One region of the Rhodocista pekingensis genome, then DNA from elsewhere that is predicted to be linked to it. Evidence: riboswitches for the same ligand, from Rfam matches in the RefSeq annotation. Region 1 holds a riboswitch; each other region holds the start of a gene.
What was found. A riboswitch is a leader RNA that binds a small molecule or an ion and turns the genes downstream of it on or off. The one in region 1 is predicted to bind cobalamin.
Positions count from the first base shown of each region.

Region 2: it holds a riboswitch for cobalamin, as region 1 does, so the genes downstream of both, bluB (5,6-dimethylbenzimidazole synthase) here and metE (5-methyltetrahydropteroyltriglutamate--homocysteine S-methyltransferase) in region 1, are expected to answer to the same signal.
Region 3: it holds a riboswitch for cobalamin, as region 1 does, so the genes downstream of both, ACFQPS_RS19720 (cobyric acid synthase) here and metE (5-methyltetrahydropteroyltriglutamate--homocysteine S-methyltransferase) in region 1, are expected to answer to the same signal.

Region 1 covers NZ_JBHTCM010000006.1:6,689-13,943, reverse strand. Annotated here, with positions in the region: gene ACFQPS_RS04960 (c-type cytochrome) at 1-451, opposite strand, end outside; gene ACFQPS_RS04955 (c-type cytochrome) at 461-1,288, opposite strand; gene ACFQPS_RS04950 (alpha-ketoglutarate-dependent dioxygenase AlkB family protein) at 1,487-2,110, opposite strand; gene ACFQPS_RS04945 (hypothetical protein) at 2,284-3,279, shown strand; cobalamin riboswitch at 3,445-3,650, shown strand; gene metE (5-methyltetrahydropteroyltriglutamate--homocysteine S-methyltransferase) at 3,801-6,110, shown strand; gene ACFQPS_RS04935 (hypothetical protein) at 6,217-6,420, opposite strand; gene dnaK (molecular chaperone DnaK) at 6,982-7,255, shown strand, end outside.
Region 2 covers NZ_JBHTCM010000025.1:142,022-149,276, reverse strand. Annotated here, with positions in the region: gene ACFQPS_RS17930 (hydantoinase B/oxoprolinase family protein) at 1-502, shown strand, start outside; gene ACFQPS_RS17925 (cupin domain-containing protein) at 515-838, shown strand; gene ACFQPS_RS17920 (NAD(P)/FAD-dependent oxidoreductase) at 845-1,969, shown strand; gene ACFQPS_RS17915 (dipeptidase) at 1,993-2,970, shown strand; cobalamin riboswitch at 3,115-3,298, shown strand; gene bluB (5,6-dimethylbenzimidazole synthase) at 3,346-4,053, shown strand; gene ACFQPS_RS17905 (short-chain fatty acid transporter) at 4,109-5,422, opposite strand; gene ACFQPS_RS17900 (adenosine deaminase family protein) at 5,642-7,186, shown strand.
Region 3 covers NZ_JBHTCM010000028.1:278,886-286,140, forward strand. Annotated here, with positions in the region: gene ACFQPS_RS19695 (ABC transporter ATP-binding protein) at 1-373, shown strand, start outside; gene ACFQPS_RS19700 (acyl-CoA thioesterase) at 396-1,142, opposite strand; gene ACFQPS_RS19705 (anaerobic ribonucleoside-triphosphate reductase activating protein) at 1,121-1,774, opposite strand; gene nrdD (anaerobic ribonucleoside-triphosphate reductase) at 1,788-1,967, opposite strand; gene ACFQPS_RS19715 (ribonucleoside triphosphate reductase) at 2,036-4,063, opposite strand; cobalamin riboswitch at 4,155-4,374, opposite strand; cobalamin riboswitch at 4,490-4,703, shown strand; gene ACFQPS_RS19720 (cobyric acid synthase) at 4,819-6,405, shown strand; gene cbiB (adenosylcobinamide-phosphate synthase CbiB) at 6,524-7,255, shown strand, end outside.

The DNA of each region.
Region 1 (7,255 bases):
GCGGCAGCTCCCGCAGCGTGTAGAGATAGGCCGCCACATGCGCGGCCTCCTGCGGCGAGATGCCGGTATCCGGCATGGCCGACCGGGGGTCGATGCTCTGCGGGGCGTGGATCCAGTGGACCAGGGTATCGGGCCGGTTCGGCAGCCGGCCGGCGACGACGCTGCGCACCGCCATGCCGTGCAGCGGCGGCCCGACCGCGCCGCGGGCGCCGGGAATGCCGGGAATGGCGTGGCAGGCGCCGCAGCCGTAGGTCCCGGCCGTCAGGATGGCGCGGCCCTCGCCCGGGTCGCCGCCCGGCACGGTCCGCCCGGCCAGCGACGGGTTGACCGGCATCGGATCGCCGCAGCCGGCCAGCAGCAGGAGCCCGGCGACGAGCGCCGCGGCGCCGCCCCGGTCCCGACGCCGCCGGCCGCCGGTCCGGCGCGGCCCTGTCCGGTGTCCGTTCCGCATCGCCGCCCCCTACGGTCCGGGGGCCGCGGCGGCGCGGGCCGGCGGCAGGCTGGCATAGTAGCGGGACACCGCCCGCAGGTCCTCCGGCGGCAGGTGCCGGGCGATATGGGCCATGACGCCCACGGGGCCGTTGCGCCGGATGCCGGCCCGCCAACGCAGCAACTGCTCCTCCAGATAGCCGGCCGGCTGTCCGGCCAGGGCCGGCAGCCCCGGCGGCACGCCCTCGCCCGCCGCCCCGTGGCAGGCGGCGCAGGCCTGCACCCCGGCGCGGGGCTCGCCCTGCCGGGCCAGCGTTTCGCCCCGCGCCAGCGTTTCGCCCCGCGCCGGCCCCGCCGTCGTGGCGCCGCCCGCCGTGGGCAGCGGCAGCCCGCCACCGGCGCCCGGCGGGGGGGCCTGGATGGCGTAGTAGAGGGCGACATCCGCCCGCTCCTGGGCCGTCAGCGCCCGGGCGATCGGTCCCATCACCGGGTCGGGCCGGGTGCCGCGGGCATAGTCGTCCAGTTGCTTGTGCAGATACCAGTCGAGCTGGCCGGCCAGCCGCGGCACCCCGGCGGCGGCATCGCCGGCCCCGTCGGTCCCGTGGCAGACGAGGCAGGCTCCCCGAAGACCGGCGCCGGCGCCCGACACCACGACATACTGGCCGCGCATCACCGGGCCGGACCCCCGGCTCCCGTCGTGCCCAATCCCGTCGCGCCCAATCCCATCGTGCAGAACCCTGTCGGGCAGGGCCTCCGCGGCAGGCGGGATCGGCGCCTCCTGCGCGAGGGCGGGGGAGCAGACGGCGGGGCAGAGGGCGGCGCAGACTGCCGCGAGGGCGGGCAGGGCGGCGCGCCGCATGGCTCCTCCGGACGGTTCGGGTACGGGGGGACAACGCGGCGGAGACGGTTCGGTTCGCCCGCGCCCGCAGGATCGGACGGAGGGGCCGGGGCGGGCGGGCTACCCCGGCCCGCCGTTCAGCCATCCCGTTCAGTCCTCGCTGGCCAGTCCTCGCTGGCCAGTCCTCCCGGCCAGTCCTCACCGGCCCGCCGTTGCCGGTCAGTCGCCGGGGGTGACCCGGCGCAGGGTCAGGTTCAGCCTTCCGCCCTCCGGCAGCAGGGTGCTGCTGCCCGGCAGGATGCGGTCCACCCCGTGGAAGGCGGCGCGGGCCTCGCCGGCGAAGACCATGACCGTGCCGCTGGGCACCATGAAGCTGCGGGTCGGGTCGCTCCGCTGCCGCCCGCCCAGCCGGAACACGGCCGTGTCTCCCAGGGAGACGTTCAGAATGGGGGCGTCGGCCGCCTCCTCGTCCTCGTCGCGGTGCAGCCCCAGCCGGGCGCCGCCGCCGCGGTAGAGGTTGACGAGGCAGCATTGCGGCGGCTGCGGCCAGCCCGCCAGCTCGGCCCAGAGGTCCAGCAGCGTCGCCGGGATCGGCGGCCAGGGCCGGCCGGTGGCCGGATGCACGGGGCTGTAGCGGTAGCCGCGCCGGTCCGATACCCAGCCCAGCGGGCCGGCATTGGTCATGTCGATGCTGAAGGGGCGGCCCCGCCCGGGCGTCACGTAGCGCTGGAAGGGGGCGGCCGCCGCGACCTGCTGCACGGCCTCCAGCAGCGCCTGCTGGGCGGCGGCGTCCAGCCGGTCGGGCAGGTAGCGGAAACCGTCGGGGCTCGGGGGACTGGGCATGGCGGACCGGGTCCTTCCACGGGGCCGGGAGACGGGGGGCAAGAGACGGGGCCGACGATAGCGCGCCGCGGCCGCGGGCGCACCCCGCCCTGCACGCAAACGGGACCGGCGCCCCATGGTCATGGACTCGCCCCGGTCTCCTGCCTAGATTCCAGGGCATGTGGGAAGATTCCTTGGACAGCGAGATGGCGGCCGACTGGAACCCTGTGGCGTTGCGCGACGGGGTGGTGCGGCTGCGCGTGCCCGCCGACTGGCGCCGCGTGTCGCGGGACGATGGCGGGCTGGCCTACCAGTCGCCGGGGGCGCATCCCGTCGATCTGCTGATCTCGCTCACCACCTACCGCAACCCCTACGGCGTCCGCGCCGAGGAGGCGATCCAGTATCTGGACCGGGAGAACGTGCTGCCGCACGGCATCGCGCCGTCGGAGGACGAGGACGACGACCGGCGCTGGATCGCCTATGCCGTGGCGCAGCCGCCCGACCGTCAGGTCTTCGTCTGGAAGGTGGCCGATTTCCGCCCGCCCGACCATGTGCGGGTGGTGACGGTACAGCTCCTGGTGCCCGACAGCAGCACGGAGATGGACGGGCTGGCCGAGCTGATCGACCGGCTGGGCGAGGAGGCCGCCCGCATCGAGTTCACCGAGCTGCCGGTCAGCGAGCCGGTGGAGCGGGTGACCATGCGCAATGTCGGCCATGGCGATCTGGTCCGCTTCCGCGTGCCCTGGGACTGGAGCGCGGAGAAGGACGGCGAACTGGCCGTCTTCTCCGGCGACGAGGAGGGCTCCGGCACCCTGCGGGTGGCGGTCCACGCCTTCAGCTATGCCGACGGCGGGGCCGAGGATGACGGCGACGCCCGCCGCGTGCTGCGCCAGACGGCCGAACAGTTCGCCGACGGCCCCGACGGCCGCGTCGGCGAGGGCAGCGTGGAATGGCTGGACGAGGGCGAGGTGCTGGCCCGCTTCGCCACCGCCGGGGAGGAGGACGGGGAGCCCCTGCGCTTCCATCTCTGGCTGCGCGGGTCCGCCTGCGACGGACAGACGACGCTGGCCCTGTTCTCCTTCGCCGTGACCGAAGCGGCCCATGGCGGGGAGACGGCGCAGGCCACGCTCGCCATGCTGGAGCGGGAGATCCGCACCGCCATCGTCGGCAGCGGCGCCGCCGAGGAGTGAAGGGCGCCCCCCGCACCGGACCCCAGGGCAGAATGTTCCCCGATCGGAATGTTCCCGTACTGGAATGAACCGCAGACCGGAAGGTCCCGGCAGAACCGCCGCCGTGGACAGACATAACGACATAAAGAACTCTTTATGTGTCGTTGACCGTGGCCGGGGGAGCCTTTAGGCTCGGTCCGCCATGGTCTCCAGGCGGCTCTGTGGCTGCCCTGGGGCTAAGAGGGAAGCCGGTGCAAGTCCGGCGCTGCCCCCGCAACTATCAGCGGCGAGCCGACCGCCCCCATGTGTCACTGGGACCAACCGGTCCTGGGAAGACCGGCGGAAGGCGATGACCCGCGAGCCAGGAGACCTGCCATGGCAGATAACGTCCACGGGCGGGGTGTCCCGGTGTGTCGCCTTGGCAGGCCGCGCCGGACCGTCCTCTGGTGCTGCGGGCCTGTCCTTCGCGTCCGCTATGGCCTTTGCCCCCATCCACCATGGGGTCCATGCCAATGTCGCAACCAATCCTTCCCGGCGCAGCCGTGCCCATCGCCACGATGGGTGTGCCGCGCATCGGGCCGCGCCGCGAACTGAAGTCGGCGCTGGAATCCTACTGGGCCGGCCGGACCGGTGCCGCCGACCTGCTCGCCACGGCTCGGCTCCTTCGGGCCGAGAACTGGCGCCGGCAGCAGGCGCTGGGGATCACGCACATCCCCAGCAACGACTTCTCCCTCTACGATCAGGTCCTCGACACCTCCGTCATGGTCGGTGCGGTTCCCGCCCTCTATGGCTGGACCGGCGGACCGGTGCCTCTGGAGACCTATTTCGCCATGGCGCGCGGGTCGCAGGGGCGCAGCGGCGGCGGTTGCGCCCCTGCCGCCGGGGAGGGCCTGCCGGCGCAGGAGATGACGAAGTGGTTCGACACCAATTACCACTTCATGGTGCCCGAGTTCGAACCGGGTCAGCGCTTCCAGCTCGCCTCCACCAAACCGGTGGATGAGTTCCTGGAGGCGAAGGAGCTGGGCATCCAGACCCGTCCTGTCCTGATCGGTCCGGTGACCTACCTGCTGCTGGGCAAGTCCAAGGATGCGGACCTGAAGCCGCTGTCGCTGCTGGACGGTCTGCTGCCGGTCTATGCCGAGGTGCTGCGCCGTCTGGAGGCGGCGGGGGCCGGGTGGGTGCAGATCGACGAACCCTGCCTCGCGCTCGACCTCGACGACGGCGCGCGCCACGCCCTGCACCGCGCCTATGCCGCGCTGTCGGCGGCGGCGCCCGGCCTGGAGCTGCTGGTCGCCAGCTATTTCGGGCCGCTGGGCGACAATCTGGAGACCGCCCTGGCGCTGCCCGTCGCCGGCCTGCACCTCGACCTCGTGCGCGGCGCGGCCGATCTGGAGCGTGCGCTGGAACGGCTGCCGGACCGACTGGCCCTGTCGCTGGGCGTCATCGACGGCCGCAATGTCTGGCGGGCCGACCTGCCGGCCATTCTGGACCGGATCGGGCCGGTGGCGGAACGGCTGAGGCCGGAGCGCCTGCTGCTGGCACCGAGTTGCTCGCTCCTGCATGTCCCGGTGGACAGCGAGGGGGAGACGGGCCTCGACGACGAACTGCGCGGATGGCTGGCCTTCGCCGTGCAGAAGATGGCGGAGCTGGCCACGCTCGGCCGGGCCCTGACGGAGGGACGGGAGGCCGTGGCCGACGCGCTGGACGCGGCGGCACGGACCGTCGCTTCGCGCCGCACCTCGCCGCGCATCCACGACGCGGCCGTGGCCGCCCGGCTGGCGGCGGTGACGCCGGAGATGGCCCGGCGGCTGCCCTATGCCGAGCGCCGGCCGCTCCAGGCCGCCCGGCTGGGGCTGCCGCTTTTCCCCACTACCACCATCGGGTCCTTCCCGCAGACCGATGCCGTGCGCAAGGCCCGCGCCGCCCATATCAAGGGCACCCTGTCCGATCAGGACTACCTGGCCTTCCTGCGGCGTGAGACGGAGGCCGCGATCCGCTGGCAGGAGGCGGTGGACATCGACGTGCTGGTCCATGGCGAGTTCGAACGCAACGACATGGTCCAGTATTTCGGCGAACAGCTCGCCGGCTACGCCTTCACCCGCAATGGCTGGGTTCAGTCCTACGGCTCGCGTTGCGTGCGGCCGCCGGTCATCTTCGGCGACGTGTCGCGCCCGGCGCCGATGACGGTGGACTGGGCCGGCTATGCCCAGTCGCTGACGGACCGGCCGGTGAAGGGGATGCTGACGGGGCCGGTGACCATGCTGCAATGGTCCTTCGTGCGCGACGACCTGCCCCGTGCCACCGTCTGCCGCCAGATCGCCCTGGCCCTGCGCGACGAGGTGGTGGATCTGGAACGGGCCGGCATCCGGGCCGTGCAGATCGACGAGCCGGCCATCCGCGAGGGCCTGCCCCTACGCCGCGCCGACTGGGCCGCCTATCTCGCCTGGGCGGTGGAGTGCTTCCGGCTGTCGGCCTCGGGCGTGCGGCCGGAGACACAGATCCACACCCACATGTGCTATTCGGAGTTCAACGATATCATTGAGGCCATCGGCGCGATGGATGCCGACGTGATCTCCATCGAGACCTCGCGCTCGAAGATGGAGCTGCTCGACGCCTTCACCGGCTACCGCTATCCGAACGAGATCGGACCCGGCGTCTATGACATCCACTCCCCGCGCGTGCCGTGCGTGGAGGAGATGGTCGCGCTGCTCGTCAAGGCGCGGGAACGGCTGAAGCCGGACCAGATCTGGGTCAATCCGGACTGCGGGCTGAAGACCCGCCGCTGGGAGGAGGTGAAGCCGGCCCTGGCGGCCATGGTGGCTGCGGCGAAGGCCCTGCGCGCCATACCTTGACGGCGGACTGCCGTCGCATCGTGACGGCCGGTCCGGGGCTTCTCCCCGGACCGGTGCGTCCCGCCCCCGGCTTGGCCCGCCCCCGACTTGGCCCGCCCCGGGAGCCCTAACAGTGTCCCATCGGGCTCTTGTGCAGCAGGTCGTCCGGCAGCTCCGCGGGCTCGGCGGCGCGGGCGGCATCTTCCGCGGCCAGCGCGGCGATGCCGATCAGATAGGCCACCTCGTGCAGTTTCCCGCTCTGTGCATCGGCGGCCAGACTTTCCAGGCAGCGTTTGATGGCCAGGGCCATGTCGCGTCGCGACTCCGTCATCGTTGCTCCACCCCGAAGCTTTTGCTTCCCCCTGAAGCGTACCGGCCGGACGCGCGGCCTGACCCGATGACGATATTCGAAACCGGATCGATTTGGGAGATATAATGTATCCGGTTTACTTCCAAAGTGCATGGCCCTGAAGAAATTGGGGTTGCCCGATCCCAGTCAGGGCGGGACCGGAAACGATACATTTCTTACATGGCCATGGATGGCATTCGGTCATTAATATACCATTAACACGAGTATTCTGGCGGGTCTGTGACGGTCCGGGATCGGCTGCTTGTCCCGGGGCGGCGCCACCGGCGGCCGGAGCGCGGCCGGAGCGCGGTCCGGGGGGCAGGCTGCGCCGCCGCCGCCGGGGGCGGCCCCCGCGGCTCTTTCTTGCCCCCCATGGCGGCGGTTGCAGCCTTTGCCGCACCTGCCTATATCTGCTGCGTCCGCGGGGGCATTCCCTTCTCCCGCCCGAAGACCAATGTCAGTGAGAAGCTGCATGGGGGATCGGTGTGGTGCCGGACAGGCACGGGCCGCAGCCGATCTGCCGGAAACGAGAGGTCGCACATCATGAGCAAAGTCATCGGCATCGATCTTGGCACCACGAATTCCTGCGTGGCCATCATGGAAGGCGCGCAGGCCAAGGTGATCGAGAACGCCGAAGGGGCGCGCACCACCCCGTCGATGGTCGCCTTCACCCAGGGCGGCGAGCGGCTGGTCGGCCAGCCGGCCAAGCGCCAGGCGGTGACCAACCCGGAGAACACGTTCTTCGCCATCAAGCGCCTGATCGGACGGCGCTACGACGATCCCCTGACCCAGAAGGACAAGGGTCTGGTCCCCTACA
Region 2 (7,255 bases), on a different contig from region 1:
CGACGGTGACGGCCAGCAGGGCCAATTCTGCGTCGGCAACGGGGAGACCTACAACATCCCGGTGGAGGTGACGGAGGCCCGCTACGGCGTGCGCGTCGAGCGCTTCGGCTTCCACACCGAGGATGGCGGCGCCGGCCGCTTCCGCGGCGGCAAGGGGTTGCAGCTCGAATACCGGGTGCTGGGCGACGGCGCCTTCATGTCCACGACCTTCGGCCGCTACCGGCACCGCCCCTGGGCCATGCAGGGCGGCCAGGAGGGCTCGCCCAACTTCGCCGAAGTGGTAAGGGGCGACGGTGAGGTCGTCCGCTTCAGCAAGACGGCACGCCTGCCGCTGGCAAAGGGCGATCTGGTGCGGCTGGTCACCGGCACCGGCGGTGGCTGGGGCGACCCGCGGGAGCGGGACCCGGCGCGCGTCGCGGCGGACCTGCGCGACGGCTATCTGACGCCCGCCCAGGCGGCGCGGGATTATGGCCATGCCAGCGGCCAGACCGGCGGCCAGTGAGGAGAGACGGACATGCGGACCTTCGCCATCGCCGACCCGGTGGACGGGGCGCTGACGCGGGAGCTGGGAGTGCTGGACCTGCCCGGCGGCGGGCGCCTGCGCATCGGCACGGCCCTGCTGCCGGCCGGAGCGCGGATTCCCGACACGGGCGCCTCCCTGCACGCCGGGCATGAGCTGTCCGTCATCCTGTCCGGCCGGGCGGAGACGGAAAGCGGCGGCGAGGCCGCCGTCATCGGCGGCGGCATGGTCAGCGTCATCCCGGCGGGGGAGCCTCATGTCGCCGTCGTGCAGGAGGAGATGCGGCTTGTCTATTTCATGCTGGAACCGGCAAGCTGAGACGCCATGGACCAGCGGGCGGACATCGTCGTCATCGGGGCCGGGATCGCCGGGCTGTCGGCCGCAGCCTTTCTGGCGCCGCGGCGGCGCGTCCTGGTGCTGGAGGCGGAGGCGCAGCCCGGCTACCACGCCTCCGGGCGCACCGCAGCCCTGTTCGCCGAAGCCTACGGCAACGCCCCCGTCCGGGCCCTGACCCGCGCCAGCCGGCCCTTCTTCGAGGCACCCCCGGCGGGGTTCTGCGACCAGCCCCTGCTGCATCCGCGCGGCACCCTGTTCATCGCCACGCACGACCAGGCGGAGAGCCTGGCCGCCACCGCCGCGGAGATCGGCCCCACCCTGCGCCACCTTGACCCCGCCCAGGCGGTGGCGCTGGTGCCGCGGCTGCGGCGCGAGCGGCTGCTGGGCGCACTGCACGATCCGACCGCCGCCGACATCGACGCGCACGCCCTGATGCAGGGCTTCGTCCGCATGATCCGGGAGGCCGGCGGCGCCGTCCTGACCGGCCGCGCGGCCGACGCGATCGAGCGCACGCCGGACGGCTGGCGCATCCGGACGGGCGGGGAGACGGTCGCGGCCGACCTCCTGGTCGATGCCGCCGGCGCCTGGGGCGACCGTGTCGCCACCCTGGCCGGCATCGCCCCCGTGGGGCTGGAGCCGAAGCGGCGCACCGCCTTCCTGTTCGATCCGCCGGCCGGGCTGGACACCGCCGGCTGGCCGATGGTGATGGACGTGGACGAGAGCTTCTACGTGAAGCCGGAGAGCGGCCGCCTGCTCGGCTCCCCTGCGGACGAAAGCCCGTCCGATCCCTGCGACGCCCAGCCGGACGATTATGACATCGCCGTCGCCGCCGAGCGCATCCAGGAGGCGCTGGACCTGGAGTTCCGGACGCTGAAGGCGAAGTGGGCGGGGCTGCGCACCTTCGCGCCCGACCGCACCCCCGTCGCGGGCTTCGACCCGGGGGAGGACCGCTTCTTCTGGCTGGTCGGACAGGGCGGCTACGGGATGCAGACCGCCCCGGCGCTGGGACGGCTGGCCGCCGGGCTGATCCTGGACGGCACCCTGCCGCAGGACTGCCGGGACGAGGGCGTCACGGCCGCGGACCTCGCCCCCGGACGCTTCGGGGGACGCTGATGGCCGGAACCGGGGAGGGGCCGATGCCACGGGACATGACGGGCAGGCCGCGGATCGTCTGGGACAACCATGCCTGCATGCCGCTACGCAGGGATGCCAGCTTCCTGCCACAGCTCCAGCGCCTGCGCGAGAGCGGCTTCACCATGGTCAGCCTGAATGTCGGGATGGACCAGACCCCGGCGACCGAGATCATGGAGACGGCGGCCTTCTTCCGCGACTGGATCGAGGCACGCCCGGACGAGTACTGCCTGGCCGGCAGCACCGAGGACGTGGTGGACGCCGCCGCCACTGGCCGGCTGGGCGTCGCCTTCGACATCGAAGGGGCGGGCTCGCTCGCCGTCCGCCCGGAATTCGCGGAGATCTACCGCTCCCTGGGCGTGCGCTGGATCAGTCTGGTCTACAACCGGACCACGGGCATCGGCGGCGGCTGCCATGACGACGATCCCGGCCTGACCGCGGCCGGCGCCCGTGCCGTGCAGGCCATCCAGGAGGCCGGCATGGTCGTCTGCCTGAGCCATACCGGCTGGCGCACCGCGCGCGACGTGCTGGAGCGCGCCGACCGGCCGGTGATCTTCTCCCACTCCAACCCGCACGCGCTGAAGGCGCACGGGCGCAACATCGGCGACGATCTGATCCGGGCCTGTGCCGCCACGGGCGGGGTGGTCGGCATCAACGGCGTGGACCTGTTCCTGGGCGGGGAGCCGACGCCGGAGCGGATCGCCGCCCATGTCGCCTATGTCGCCGATCTGGTCGGGCCGCAGCATGTCGGTCTGGCCCTGGACTACGCGTTCGACCAGGAGGAGCTGCGCGCCTGGCTGCACCGGCACCGGGACCGCTGGTCGCCCGAGCTTGGCTACCGGCCGGACATCGCCATCGCACCGCCCGAAAGCCTGGGCGGCATCGTCGAGGCGCTGACCCGGCTGGGCTTCGCAGCGCCCGAGCTGGACATGGTCCTGGGCGGCAACTGGCTGCGCGTGGCCCGGCGCTGCTGGAACGCCTGAGCCCGTCGGGCGCAACCGCTCCACCTGACCCGTGCCGTCCGACCGCACCGCGCGCGGTATCGGCCCCGTGACCTTTTCCGCGACCTGCTGTCCCTGCCCCGACGGGGCGCGTTGCCGCGCTGGATCGCCCGGCGGCATCCGTGTATCGATGGCGCCGTTCCAGGTGCCCGGATGCCTTCGGGAGAATCGGGAAGGCAGTGGAAGTCTGCCACGCGCCCAGCGCTGTGAAGGGGACCTTCCGGACGGATGCCACTGGCCCCGCGGGCCGGGAAGGTGTCCGGAAGGGCTGAGCCTGAGTCAGAAGACCGGCCTGGAACGTCCTGGGAAGCCGCCGTGGACGGGCGGTGACCCATGCTTGCCCATGCAGGGGAAACCATGGAAGCCAACCCGTATCAGGCCGACGCAGACTTCACCGCCGCCGAGCGCGACAGCGTCTACAAGTGCATCTTCAAGCGGCGCGACGTGCGCGGCCAGTTCCTGCCCGATCCGATCCCGGACGAGGTGCTGGGGCGCATCCTGAAGGCCGCCCACCATGCGCCGTCCGTCGGCTTCATGCAGCCCTGGGACTTCATCGTCGTGCGCGACCCGGACGTGAAGCTGAAGGTGCGCGACGCCTTCCAGACCGCGAACGCCGAAGCGGCCGACATGTTCGAGGGCGACCGGCAGGAGACCTACCGCCGGCTGAAGCTGGAGGGCATCGTCGAGGCGCCGGTGGGCATCTGCGTCACCTGCGACCGCGAGCGCACCGGCCCGGTCGTGGTCGGCCGCACGCACCAGCGCGAGATGGACCTCTACAGCGCCGTCTGCGCCGTGCAGAATCTCTGGCTGGCCGCGCGGGCGGAGAATGTCGGCGTGGGCTGGGTCAGCATCCTGCGCCATGCCGACCTGCGTGAGGCGTTGGGCATCCCGGCCTCGATCCAGACCATCGCCTATCTCTGCGTCGGCTATGTCTCGCACTTCTTCCAGAACCCGGAGCTGGAAGCGGCGGGCTGGCTGCCCCGCACGCCGCTGCGCGACGTGGTCTGGTTCGACCGCTGGCACGGCCGCACGGGCGAGGAAGCGCTCCTGAAGCAGCTCGGGTGATCCGGCGCCGGTGCCGCCTTAGCGGGCGGCACCGTCCACCAGCCAGGGGTACCGCCTACAGAAAAAGGAAGCCCAGGGAGATGACGACGCCCGAGAGCAGCAGGATGACGAGGCAGTAGCCCATCACATCCTTGGCCCGCAGCCCCGCGATGGCCAGGGCCGGCAGGGCCCAGAAGGGCTGGATCATGTTGGTCCAGGCATCGCCCCAGGCGACCGCCATGGCCGTGCGCGGCACGTCCGCCTGAAGCTCCAGGGCGGCGGGCAGCATCACCTGGGACTGCACCGCCCACTGGCCGCCGCCCGACGGGATCAGGATGTTCAGCAGCCCCGCGCTCCAGAAGGTGAAGAGCGGCAGGGTCTGGGCCGTCGAGATCGAGACGAACCAGGCCGAGAGATCGCGCGCCAGCCCCGATCCCACCATCATGCCCATGATCCCGGCATAGAAGGGGAACTGGATGATGATGCCGGCAGCGCCCTTCACCGCTTCCTCCAGGCTGCGCAGGAAGCGGTAGGGCGTGCCGTGCAGGAGGATTCCCAGCATCAGGAATCCGAAATTGACGATGTTGAGGTTCAGGCCGCCGCCCTGGCCCCAGACATGGACGGCGAGATAGGCAAGACCGAGTCCCCCGATCGCCAGTGCCAGCAGCCGGCTGTGCTCCAGATGCTCGGCCGGCCGCTCCGCCACGGCCCCGGTCGCGGGCGTCGGGTCGGTCAGCCTGTCCGGGTCCACGAAGACCGGGCGTGCCCCATGCCCCAGCATCAGCCGGTTGGCGAGGGGGATCAGCACGAACAGGGCCAGGACGATGGTCAGGTTGAAGCCGGCGAAGATCGTCTCGCTGGTCGGCACGACGCCGATCATCTTCTCCGTGAAATGGCCAGGTGTGGCGATGACCAGGGGCACCGACCCCGAAAGGCCGCCGTGCCAGACGACGAAGCCGCTGTAGGCGGAAGCGATCAGCAGCGGGTAATCGACCCGCACCCGGCGGGCGAGCTGGCGGGCGAACAGGGCCCCGATCACCAGCCCGAACCCCCAGTTCACCCAGCTTGCGACCAGGGAGACGACCGTGACCAGCACGACCGCCTGACCCGGGCTCCGCGCCAGCGTGGCCAGCGCCCCGAGCAGGCGGGCGAAGACGGGCGTGCTGGCGAGCACGAAGCCGGTGACCAGCACCAGAAGCATCTGCATGCTGAATTCCAGCAACTGCCAGAAGCCCTTGCCCCAGTGCTCCACCATCGCCAGGGGGGACTGGCCCTCGACGGCGATGCCCAGGACGAACACCAGAATCGTCAGCAGCAGCACCAGGACATAGGGATCGGGAAGGAAGCGTTCGGTCAGGCGGGTCGAGGCCAGCGTCAACGGTCGGAACATGCTTTCTCCTCAGTGATGGCCAGCGGCGGCGGGAAATCCCGCCCGTGGCCATCCTTCTACCAGCAGTGACGCCCGGTTCTACCCGTAATGACGCCCGGCCGGTCGCTTCGTTCCCGCCATCGCGGCGATGCGCCCCCGGCACCGGGCGATACCCCGTTTGCACGGCGCCTCCGATCTGGTCATATCGGCACTTCCGTTCCGCCTTCCCGGACAGATCCGATGCGCCGTGCCCTGCCCCTGCTGCTGCTCCTCTCCCTGCTGACGACGGGATGCGCGGCGCTGCCGGAGCGGGGACCGACGCAACCGTCAACCATGGACATGGAGGCGGTGTTCGACGCGGCCCGGACGGACGCGGCGCAGCTCACCCGGTTCCTCACGGCCCTGCCGAAGGGGGCCGACCTGCACAGCCATCTGAGCGGTGCGGTCTATGCCGAGAGCTTCGTCACCTGGGCGCAGCAGGACGGGCTGTGCTTCGACCGCGCGGCCCGCGCCATCCTGCCGCCGCCCTGCCGCCCGGCCGACGGGGTGCCGGCGGTGGCGGATCACGCCAAGGCGCCCGGCGGCCATGGCGAGATGCTGAACGCGCTGTCGATCCGCGGCACCGGCACCGGCATGGTGGACGGGCGCGACCAGTTCTTCTCCACCTTCGGCCGGTTCGGTGCCGTCTCCGCCGTCCGCACGGGTGACATGCTGGCGGAGGTGGCCCGCATCGCGGCGGACGAGCACATCCTGCATCTGGAGGAGATGCTGTCCCTGCGCTCGGCCGACCTGCGCGCCCTGGCCGCCACCCTGCGCTGGTCGGACGATCTGGACGCCCAGCTCTCCGCCGTGCGCGGCCCGGCCCTGGACGCGGCGGTCACGGCGGCCCGGGCCGATCTGGACCGGCACGAGGCGCGCCAGCGGGCGGTGCTGGGCTGCGGCCCGGACGGGAGCGGGCCGGCCGCCTGCGCCGTCGGCATCCGCTACATCCTCCAGGCGAACCGGAGCGGCACCCCGGCCGAGGTCTTCGTCCAGGCGGTGTTCGCCGCGACCCTGGCGGGGGCCGATCCCCGCGTGGTCGGGCTCAACCTCGTGGCGCCGGAGGACGGGCCGTCGGCCCTGCGCGACTTCGACGCGCAGATGCGGGTGCTGGGCTTCGTCACGGCCCGTTTCCCGCACCTGAACCTCGCCCTGCACGCCGGTGAGCTGACCCCGGTGCTGGCGCCGCCGGCCGCCCTGCGCGACCACATCACGAAATCCGTCGCCGTGGCCGGGGCAGACCGGATCGGCCATGGCGCCGCCATCGCCTATGAGACGGACGCCGCCGCGACATTGGACCGGATGGCGCGGGAGCGCATCCCGGTCGAGGTGCTGCTGACCAGCAACGAGCAGATCCTGCACCTGGACCGCGACACCCACCCGTTCCGGCTCTACCGCGCCCATGGCGTACCGCTGGTGCTCGCCACCGACGACCAGGGCGTCTCCCGCTCGACGCTGGCGCTGGAGTACGTGAAGGCCGTGCGCTGGTTCGGGCTGGACTACGCGACCGTGAAGCGGCTGTCGCGGGACAGCCTGCGCTACAGCTTCCTGCCCGGCGACGACCTCTGGGCCGATGCGGAGACGACCCGGATCGTCCCCGCCTGCGCGGGCGACGGTCCCGGCATCCCCTCCCCCGGCCCGGCCTGCGCCGGGTTCCTGGCCGGCAGCGAGAAAGCCCGGACCCAGTGGCGGCTGGAGGCGGCGCTTGCCGCCTTCGAGGCAGCCGAGCTGGCCCGTCACAGATAGGGTATCCGCCGCCGGGCGGAGTCGGGGCATGACGCCGGGCGGGAACGCCCGCAGCGTCATCGCGCTTGG
Region 3 (7,255 bases), on a different contig from region 1:
CTCCGGCGGGGAGCGGGCACGGGTGATGCTGGCCCGCGCGCTGGCGGTGGAGGCGCCGATCCTGCTGGCGGACGAGCCGGTGGCGGCGCTGGACCCCTACCACCAGCTCCAGGTCATGGAGCTGCTCCGCGGCATCGCCGCCACGGGCCGGCTGGTCGTCGCCGTGCTGCACGACCTGCCGCTGGCGGCGCGCTTCTGCGACCGGCTGGTGCTGCTCGGCGGCGGCCGGGTGGTGGCGGACGGGGAGCCGGAGGCGGTGCTGGCCCGCCCGAACCTGGAGGCGGCCTACCGCGTCCAGGGCCTCTACGGCAGCGAGGGCGAGGAACGCTACGTGCTGCCCTGGCGCCGGCTGGCGGCCGATCCCGTCTCCTGACCGGGCGGCCGGCGGGTCCCGGTCAGAGCGGACGGACCGGCGTCGGCCGCTGATCCGCATCCAGGGCGACCATGACGAAGACGCCCTCTGCCGCCTTGCGGCGCTCGCCGGTCTTCAGGTTCTCGCCCCAGAGATCGACCGTCACCTGCATGGAGCTGGTCCCGGTGCCGGTGACGGCGGCCTCGATCTCCATGATCTCCCCGACCTTGACCGGGCTGGTGAAGTCCAGCCTCTGCGAGGCGGCAAGCACGACGGTGCGGCGGCAGTGGCGGGTGGCGGCGACGAAGGCCGCCTTGCCCATCTGCGCCATGGCATGGCCGCCGAACAGGATGTGGTTGTGGCTGGCCTGGTCGGGGAAGACCAGTTCCACCATGCGGACACCGGCCGTCGCCGGTCCGGGCTCCGTCTCCTCCAACGGCGGCACCGCCGCGTCGCGGTCCACCGAGACCATGTTGAAGCGCCCGCGGGTGCAGAGCCGCCGCTCCCCCGTCAGCAGCGCCTCGGCCACGAGATCGACCTCCACGGTCAGGGAGCGCCGGCCGACGCGGGCGATGCGGCCCGTGACCTCCACGATCTCGCCCAGATGCGCCGGAGCGGCGAAGTCGATCCGCTCGCAGGATGCGGTGACGAAATCGACATGCGCGTGCCGGGTGGCGGCGATGAAGGCCACCTTGTCCATGTGCGCCAGCGCGGCGCCGCCGAACAGGGTGCCGTGGTGGTTGGTGTCGCCCGGGAAGATCAGGTCGATCAGGCTGGTCTCGCGGCGCACGGCGCATCTCCTGAGAGGCGGGCGAGCTGGTCGGGCCGGCAGCCCGTGGCCCGGAACGGTTGCAGGCGGTGCTGTCGGACGCCCAGCGCGTCGAGATCGGCACGCAGCCGCTCCAGCGCCGCCGCGTCCAGCAGGCGCGGATGCACGGTGGTGCGGACATCGCAGGCGATGCCGGCGTCCAGCAGCAGGCGCAGGCTCTCGCGCGCCCGCTCCCCGCTGCCGGGGGCGCCGGTGATCCGCTCATATTCGGCAAAGGGGGCCTTCACGTCGAAGCCCACCCAGTCCAGGAGCGGCAGCAGGTCCGCCAGCCGCTCGGGATAGGGGCCGCCCGTGTGCAGGCCGATGCGGAAGCCCATCCCCCGCACCGTCCGCATGGCGTCGGGCAGCGCGGCCTGGAGCGTCGCCTCCCCACCGGAGAAGACGACGCCGTCCAGCAGGCCGCGGCGCCCCTCCAGGAAGGCCAGCACCTGCCCCCACGGCAGTTCCCGCTGCCCGCGGGGGGGCAGCAGGTCCGGGTTGTGGCAGTAGGGGCAGGCCCAGGGGCAGCCCTGGCAGAAGACGGTGGCGACCAGGTCGCCCGGCCAGTCGCAGGTGGACAGCCGGGACAGGCCGCCGACGCGAAGGTCGGCCACCGGATGCCTCGTATCAGGCCCCGAGGTCCGCCTTCGCCTCGGCGAAGTAGCGGCGCTCGGCGAACTCACCCTTCTTGCCGAAATTGAAGGAGGAGACGGGACGGTGATAGCCCATCACGCGGGTCCAGATCTCGCAGGGCTGGCGCTCCTCGTCCTTCAGGACGATCTCGGCGGTCTCGGTCATGCAGCTCATGGGTCGGGTCCTCTTGTCCGGAGGTCAGGGAATCGGGCCGGTGTCCCGGCGGTACGGTGTCGCGGCGCTCACTCGGCCGCGGCGCACTTCTGCCGCTTGCGGGCGATCAGCTCGGCGTCGCACTTGGGGCAGAAGGCGTGCTCGCCCTCGATGTAGCCATGCTTGGGGCAGATCGAGAAGGTGGGCGTCACGGTGATGTAGGGCAGGCGGAAATTCTCCAGCGCCCGGCGCACCAGCTTGCGGCAGGCATCGGCCGAGGACACCCGCTCGCCCATGTAGAGGTGCAGGACGGTGCCGCCGGTGTACTTGCGCTGCAACTCCTCCTGCCGCTCCAGCGCCTCGAACGGGTCGTCCGTGAAGCCGACGGGAAGCTGGCTGGAGTTGGTGTAGTAGGGCTGGTCCGCCGTGCCGGCCTGGAGGATGCCGGGGAAGCGCTTCTGGTCCTCCTTGGCGAAGCGGTAGGTCGTACCCTCCGCCGGGGTGGCTTCCAGGTTGTACATGTGGCCCGTCTCTTCCTGGAACTGCACGATGCGCGCACGCACATGGTCCAGGAAGCGGACGGCGAAGGCATAGCCCCGCTCGGTCGTGATGTCCTCGGCATCGTCCGTGAAGTTGCGGATCATCTCGTTGATGCCGTTCACGCCCAGCGTCGAGAAGTGGTTCCGCAGCGTGCCCAGGTAGCGCTTGGTGTACGGGAACAGCCCGTTGTCCATGTGGTGCTGGATCACCTTGCGCTTGATCTCCAGGCTGGTGCGGCTGATGTCCAGCATCTCGTCCAGGGCGCGGAACAGGGCCGCCTCGTCGCCCTTGTGCAGATGGCCCAGGCGCGCGCAGTTGACCGTCACCACCCCCAGCGAACCGGTCTGCTCGGCGCTGCCGAACAGGCCGTTGCCGCGCTTCAGCAGCTCGCTGAGGTCGAGCTGGAGCCGGCAGCACATGGAGCGGACCATGTTCGGCTTCAGCTCGGAATTGACGAAGTTCTGGAAGTAGGGAAGCCCGTACTTGGCCGTCATCTCGAACAGCCGCTCGGCGTTCTCGCTCTCCCAGGGGAAGTCGGGCGTGATGTTGTAGGTGGGGATCGGGAAGGTGAAGACCCGCCCCTTGCTGTCGCCACGGGTCATCACCTCCATGTAGGCGCGGTTGATCAGGTCCATCTCGGCCTGAAGCTCGCCGTAGGTGAAGTCCATGTCCTCGCCGCCGATCACCGGCACCTGATCGCGCAGGTCCTCCGGGCAGGTCCAGTCGAAGGTCAGGTTCGTGAAGGGCGTCTGCGTGCCCCAGCGGGAGGGCACGTTAAGATTGTAGACAAGCTCCTGGATGCACTGGAGCACCTGCTCGTAGGGCAGGTTGTCCTTGCGGATGAAGGGGGCGAGATAGGTGTCGAAGGAGCTGAACGCCTGCGCACCGGCCCATTCGTTCTGCAAGGTGCCCAGGAAATTGACGATCTGCCCGACGGCGCTGGACAGGTGCTTGGGCGGCGCCGCCTCGACCTTGCCCGGCACCCCGTTCAGCCCTTCCGTCAGCAGGGTGCGCAGGGACCAGCCGGCGCAGTAGCCGGCCAGCATGTCCAGATCGTGGATGTGGATGTCGCCCTCGCGGTGGGCGCGGCCCACCTCCGCCGGATAGACGTGCGACAGCCAGTAGTTCGCCACCACCTTGCCGGAGATGTTCAGGATCAGGCCGCCCAGCGAATAGCCCTGGTTGGCGTTGGCGTTGACGCGCCAGTCGGCCCGGTTCAGGTACTCGTTGATCGAGGTTTCGACATCCACCACCGTCTTGCGGTCGCGCCGCAGGCGGGCGCGCTGCTCGCGGTAGACGATGTAGGCGCGGGCCGTGGCGAAATGGTTGGCGGAGATCAGGACCTGCTCGACCACGTCCTGGATCTGTTCGATATGCGGCGCCTCGGTATGGAAGCGATGGCCGATCACCTTGATCGCCTGGATCGCCAGGAGATGCGCCTCCGCCCCGTCGAACTCGCCGGTCGCCTTGCCGGCGCGCTCGATGGCGGAGCGGATCTTGTCGCCGTTGAAGGCGGACACTTCACCGCTACGCTTGATCACGGACTGCGGCAGCGTGGCAAGGGCATGAACGGGCATGCGGGTCTTTCCCCTTCCGGCACGCGGACAGGGGTCGGGAACCGCCCGGCGCGGCGCCGGCGGGTTCCCTTCGGATCACCCCGTCCGAAGATTGGTAGACTGGGCTACGGCAGGTCTCCTGGCTCGCGGGTCCGCGCCACCGTCCGGTCTTCCCGGTGCCGGTCGGCACCAGTGACATGAAAGGTCGGCAGCTCACCGCTGACAGTTGCGGGGGCAGCGCCGGAATCACACCGGCTTCCCTCTTAGCCCCCGGATAACGAGATCGGATAACTACATATTGTGTCATCCAGGGGACCGTAACGCTAAATACCGTAATTGCAGGTTCTGCTCAAGTCAAGCTCCGGCGGCGCAGGAGGGGCATGACGGATCGCCATGCGGTCCGCCCGCGGCGGCGCAGGCGGCCGTTGACAGGGGGATGGCCGTCTCCTAAAGCTCAGCCGTCACGGTTCTTCCGGCTCTCCGGGGTGCGGAAGCTAAGAGGGAATCCGGTGCGCCGTACGCGGCAAGGCCGGAGCTGCCCCCGCAACTGTCAGCGGTGAGCCTTTCCCGTTCGCGCCACTGGACCCGCAAGGGTTCCGGGAAGGCCGGGCCGAGGCGACGACCCGCGAGCCAGGAGACCTGCCGCGACGCACCATGGTCCACGGGCGGGGTGTCCCGGTGGAATGCCCGCGCTCCGGCCGCCCTCAGAGGGGATGCCGGGGTCCCGCGGTCTTCCCCATGCCCATGCCCTTCCTGTCTGAAGGGGCTTCCAGTCCATGTCCGATTCCGCGACGACGCCCGGCGACGGCCTCGCCCCGATCGTCTACACGCCGCGCAGCACGGACGCTCCGCGCCGCGCCCGCGCGCTGATGATCCAGGGCACCAGCTCCGACGTCGGCAAGAGCATGCTGGTGGCCGGGCTCTGCCGCGCCTTCACCCGCCGCGGTCTGGTGGTGCGCCCCTTCAAGGCGCAGAACATGAGCAACAACGCCGCCGTGGTGCCCGACGCGGACGCCCCGCCGGAGGCCGACGGCACCCCGGCGCGCGGCGAGATCGGCCGCGCCCAGGCGCTCCAGGCCCGCGCCTGCAAGGTGGCGCCGTCCATCCACATGAACCCGGTTCTGCTGAAGCCGCAGACGAACATCGGCTCCCAGGTGGTGCTGCGCGGCCGGGTGCTGGGCAACTGTCCGGCGCGCACCTATCACCGGATGCGCAAGGGCCTGATGCCGCCGATCATGGACAGCTTCGAGCGGCTGGCCGCCGAGGCGGACCTGGTGATCGTGGAAGGCGCCGGCAGCGGGGCGGAGATCTATCTGCGCGCCTCGGACATCACGAACATGCATCTGGCGGAGCGGCTGGGCCTGCCGGTCGTCGTACTGGGCGACCTGGACCGTGGCGGCACCATGGCCGCCCTGGTCGGCACCCACGCCCTGCTGGACGAGGCCGACCGGGTCCGCGTCGTCGGCTACATCGTCAACAAGTTCCGCGGCGACTTCTCCCTGTTCGAGCCGGCCTGCGGCACGATCACGGCCATGACCGGCTGGCCCTTCCTGGGCGTGGTCCGCTGGTTCGAGGAGGCCGACCGCCTGCCGGCGGAGGATTCGCTGGCACTGGAGCGGCCGGCCACCGGCACCGGCAGCGGCCTGAAGGTGGCGGTGCCGCGGCTGTCCCGCGTCGCCAACTTCGACGACCTGGACCCGCTGGCGGCCGAGCCGGGCGTGGACCTGCGCTGGGTGCAGCCGGGCCATCCGATCCCGGCCGACACGGACGTGGTGGTGCTGCCCGGCTCCAAGACCACCCGCGCCGACCTTGACGTGCTGCGCCAACAGGGCTGGGACGTGGACATCCTGGCCCATGTCCGCCATGGCGGCCGGGTCGTCGGCCTCTGCGCCGGATTCCAGATGCTCGGCCGGGTGGTGCGCGACCCCGCCGGGATCGAGGGGCCGGCCGGGGAGACGCCGGGCCTGGGCCTGCTGGACATCGAGACGGAGATCGGCGGCGACAAGCGGCTGGTCGAGATCGACAGGCTGGACCGGAACAGCGGCCGCCGCGTCACCGGCTATGAGATGCACATGGGCCGCTCGACCGGGCCGGGCCTGGAGCGGCCCTGGCTGATGCTGGACGCGGGCGACGGCTCGGCCCCGAAGGCCGAAGGGGCGGTCTCCGCCGACGGGCGGGTGATGGGCAGCTATGTCCACGGCCTGTTCGGGTCGGACGGGTTCCGCTCCGCTTGGCTGGAGCGGGTGGGGGCGCAGGCCTCGGCGCTCGACTTCGAGGCGCGGACCGAAGCGGCCCTGGAGGCTTTGGCCGACCATGTGGAGGCCAATCTGGACCTCGACGCCCTGCTGGCCCTGGCGCGGTGACGGGAACCCCGGTGACGCACGGTCTTCCCCCCCGCAGCGCGGCCTTCCGCCCCTGCCCGTCCGGCCCCGGTAGCGGAGGCGGACAGACGGCGCCCGCGGTCCGGGGGGGCGCCACGCCATGACCATCCTGCTTGCGCTGCTGATCGACCGCTTCCTGGGGGAGCCGCCGGGGCGGCTGCATCCGGTGATCTGGATGGGCCAGTACCTGGAGCAGGCCGGCCGCCGCCTCCCCGACCTGCCGGCGTGGCTGGCGCTGCCGGCCGGCGCCGCCGCCTGGGCCGTCGGCGCGGTGGCCACGGTGGCGGTGGCGGGGGCGGCGACATGGCTCGTCTCCGACCTGCCGCCCTGGCTGGAACTGGTGCTGCTGGCGTTCCTGCTGAAGCCGATGTTCGCCCTGACCCTGCTCCTGTCGGAGGTCGCCGCCACCGAGACGGCCCTGCGCGAGGGGCTGGCGGCCGGCCGTGCCCGGCTGGGCTCCCTGGTCAGCCGCGACACCACGGAGCTTGAGCCGGAGCAGGTGCGCGAAGCCGCCATCGAATCCCTGGCGGAGAACCTGTCGGACTCCCTGGTGGCGCCGCTGTTCTGGTTCCTGGTCGCGGGGCTGCCCGGGGCCGCGCTCTACCGTTTCGCCAACACGGCGGATGCCATGTGGGGCTATCGCGGGCGCTGGGAATGGGCCGGCAAGGTGGCCGCCCGCGCCGACGACCTGCTGAACCTGATCCCGGCACGGCTGACGGCCCTGGCGCTGCTGGGCGCCGATGCGCTGCGCCGCGACCGGCGGGCGGCCCTGGCAACGGAGGCGCGGCGCACCGCCTCGCCGAACAGCGGCTGGCCGATGGCGGCCATGGCG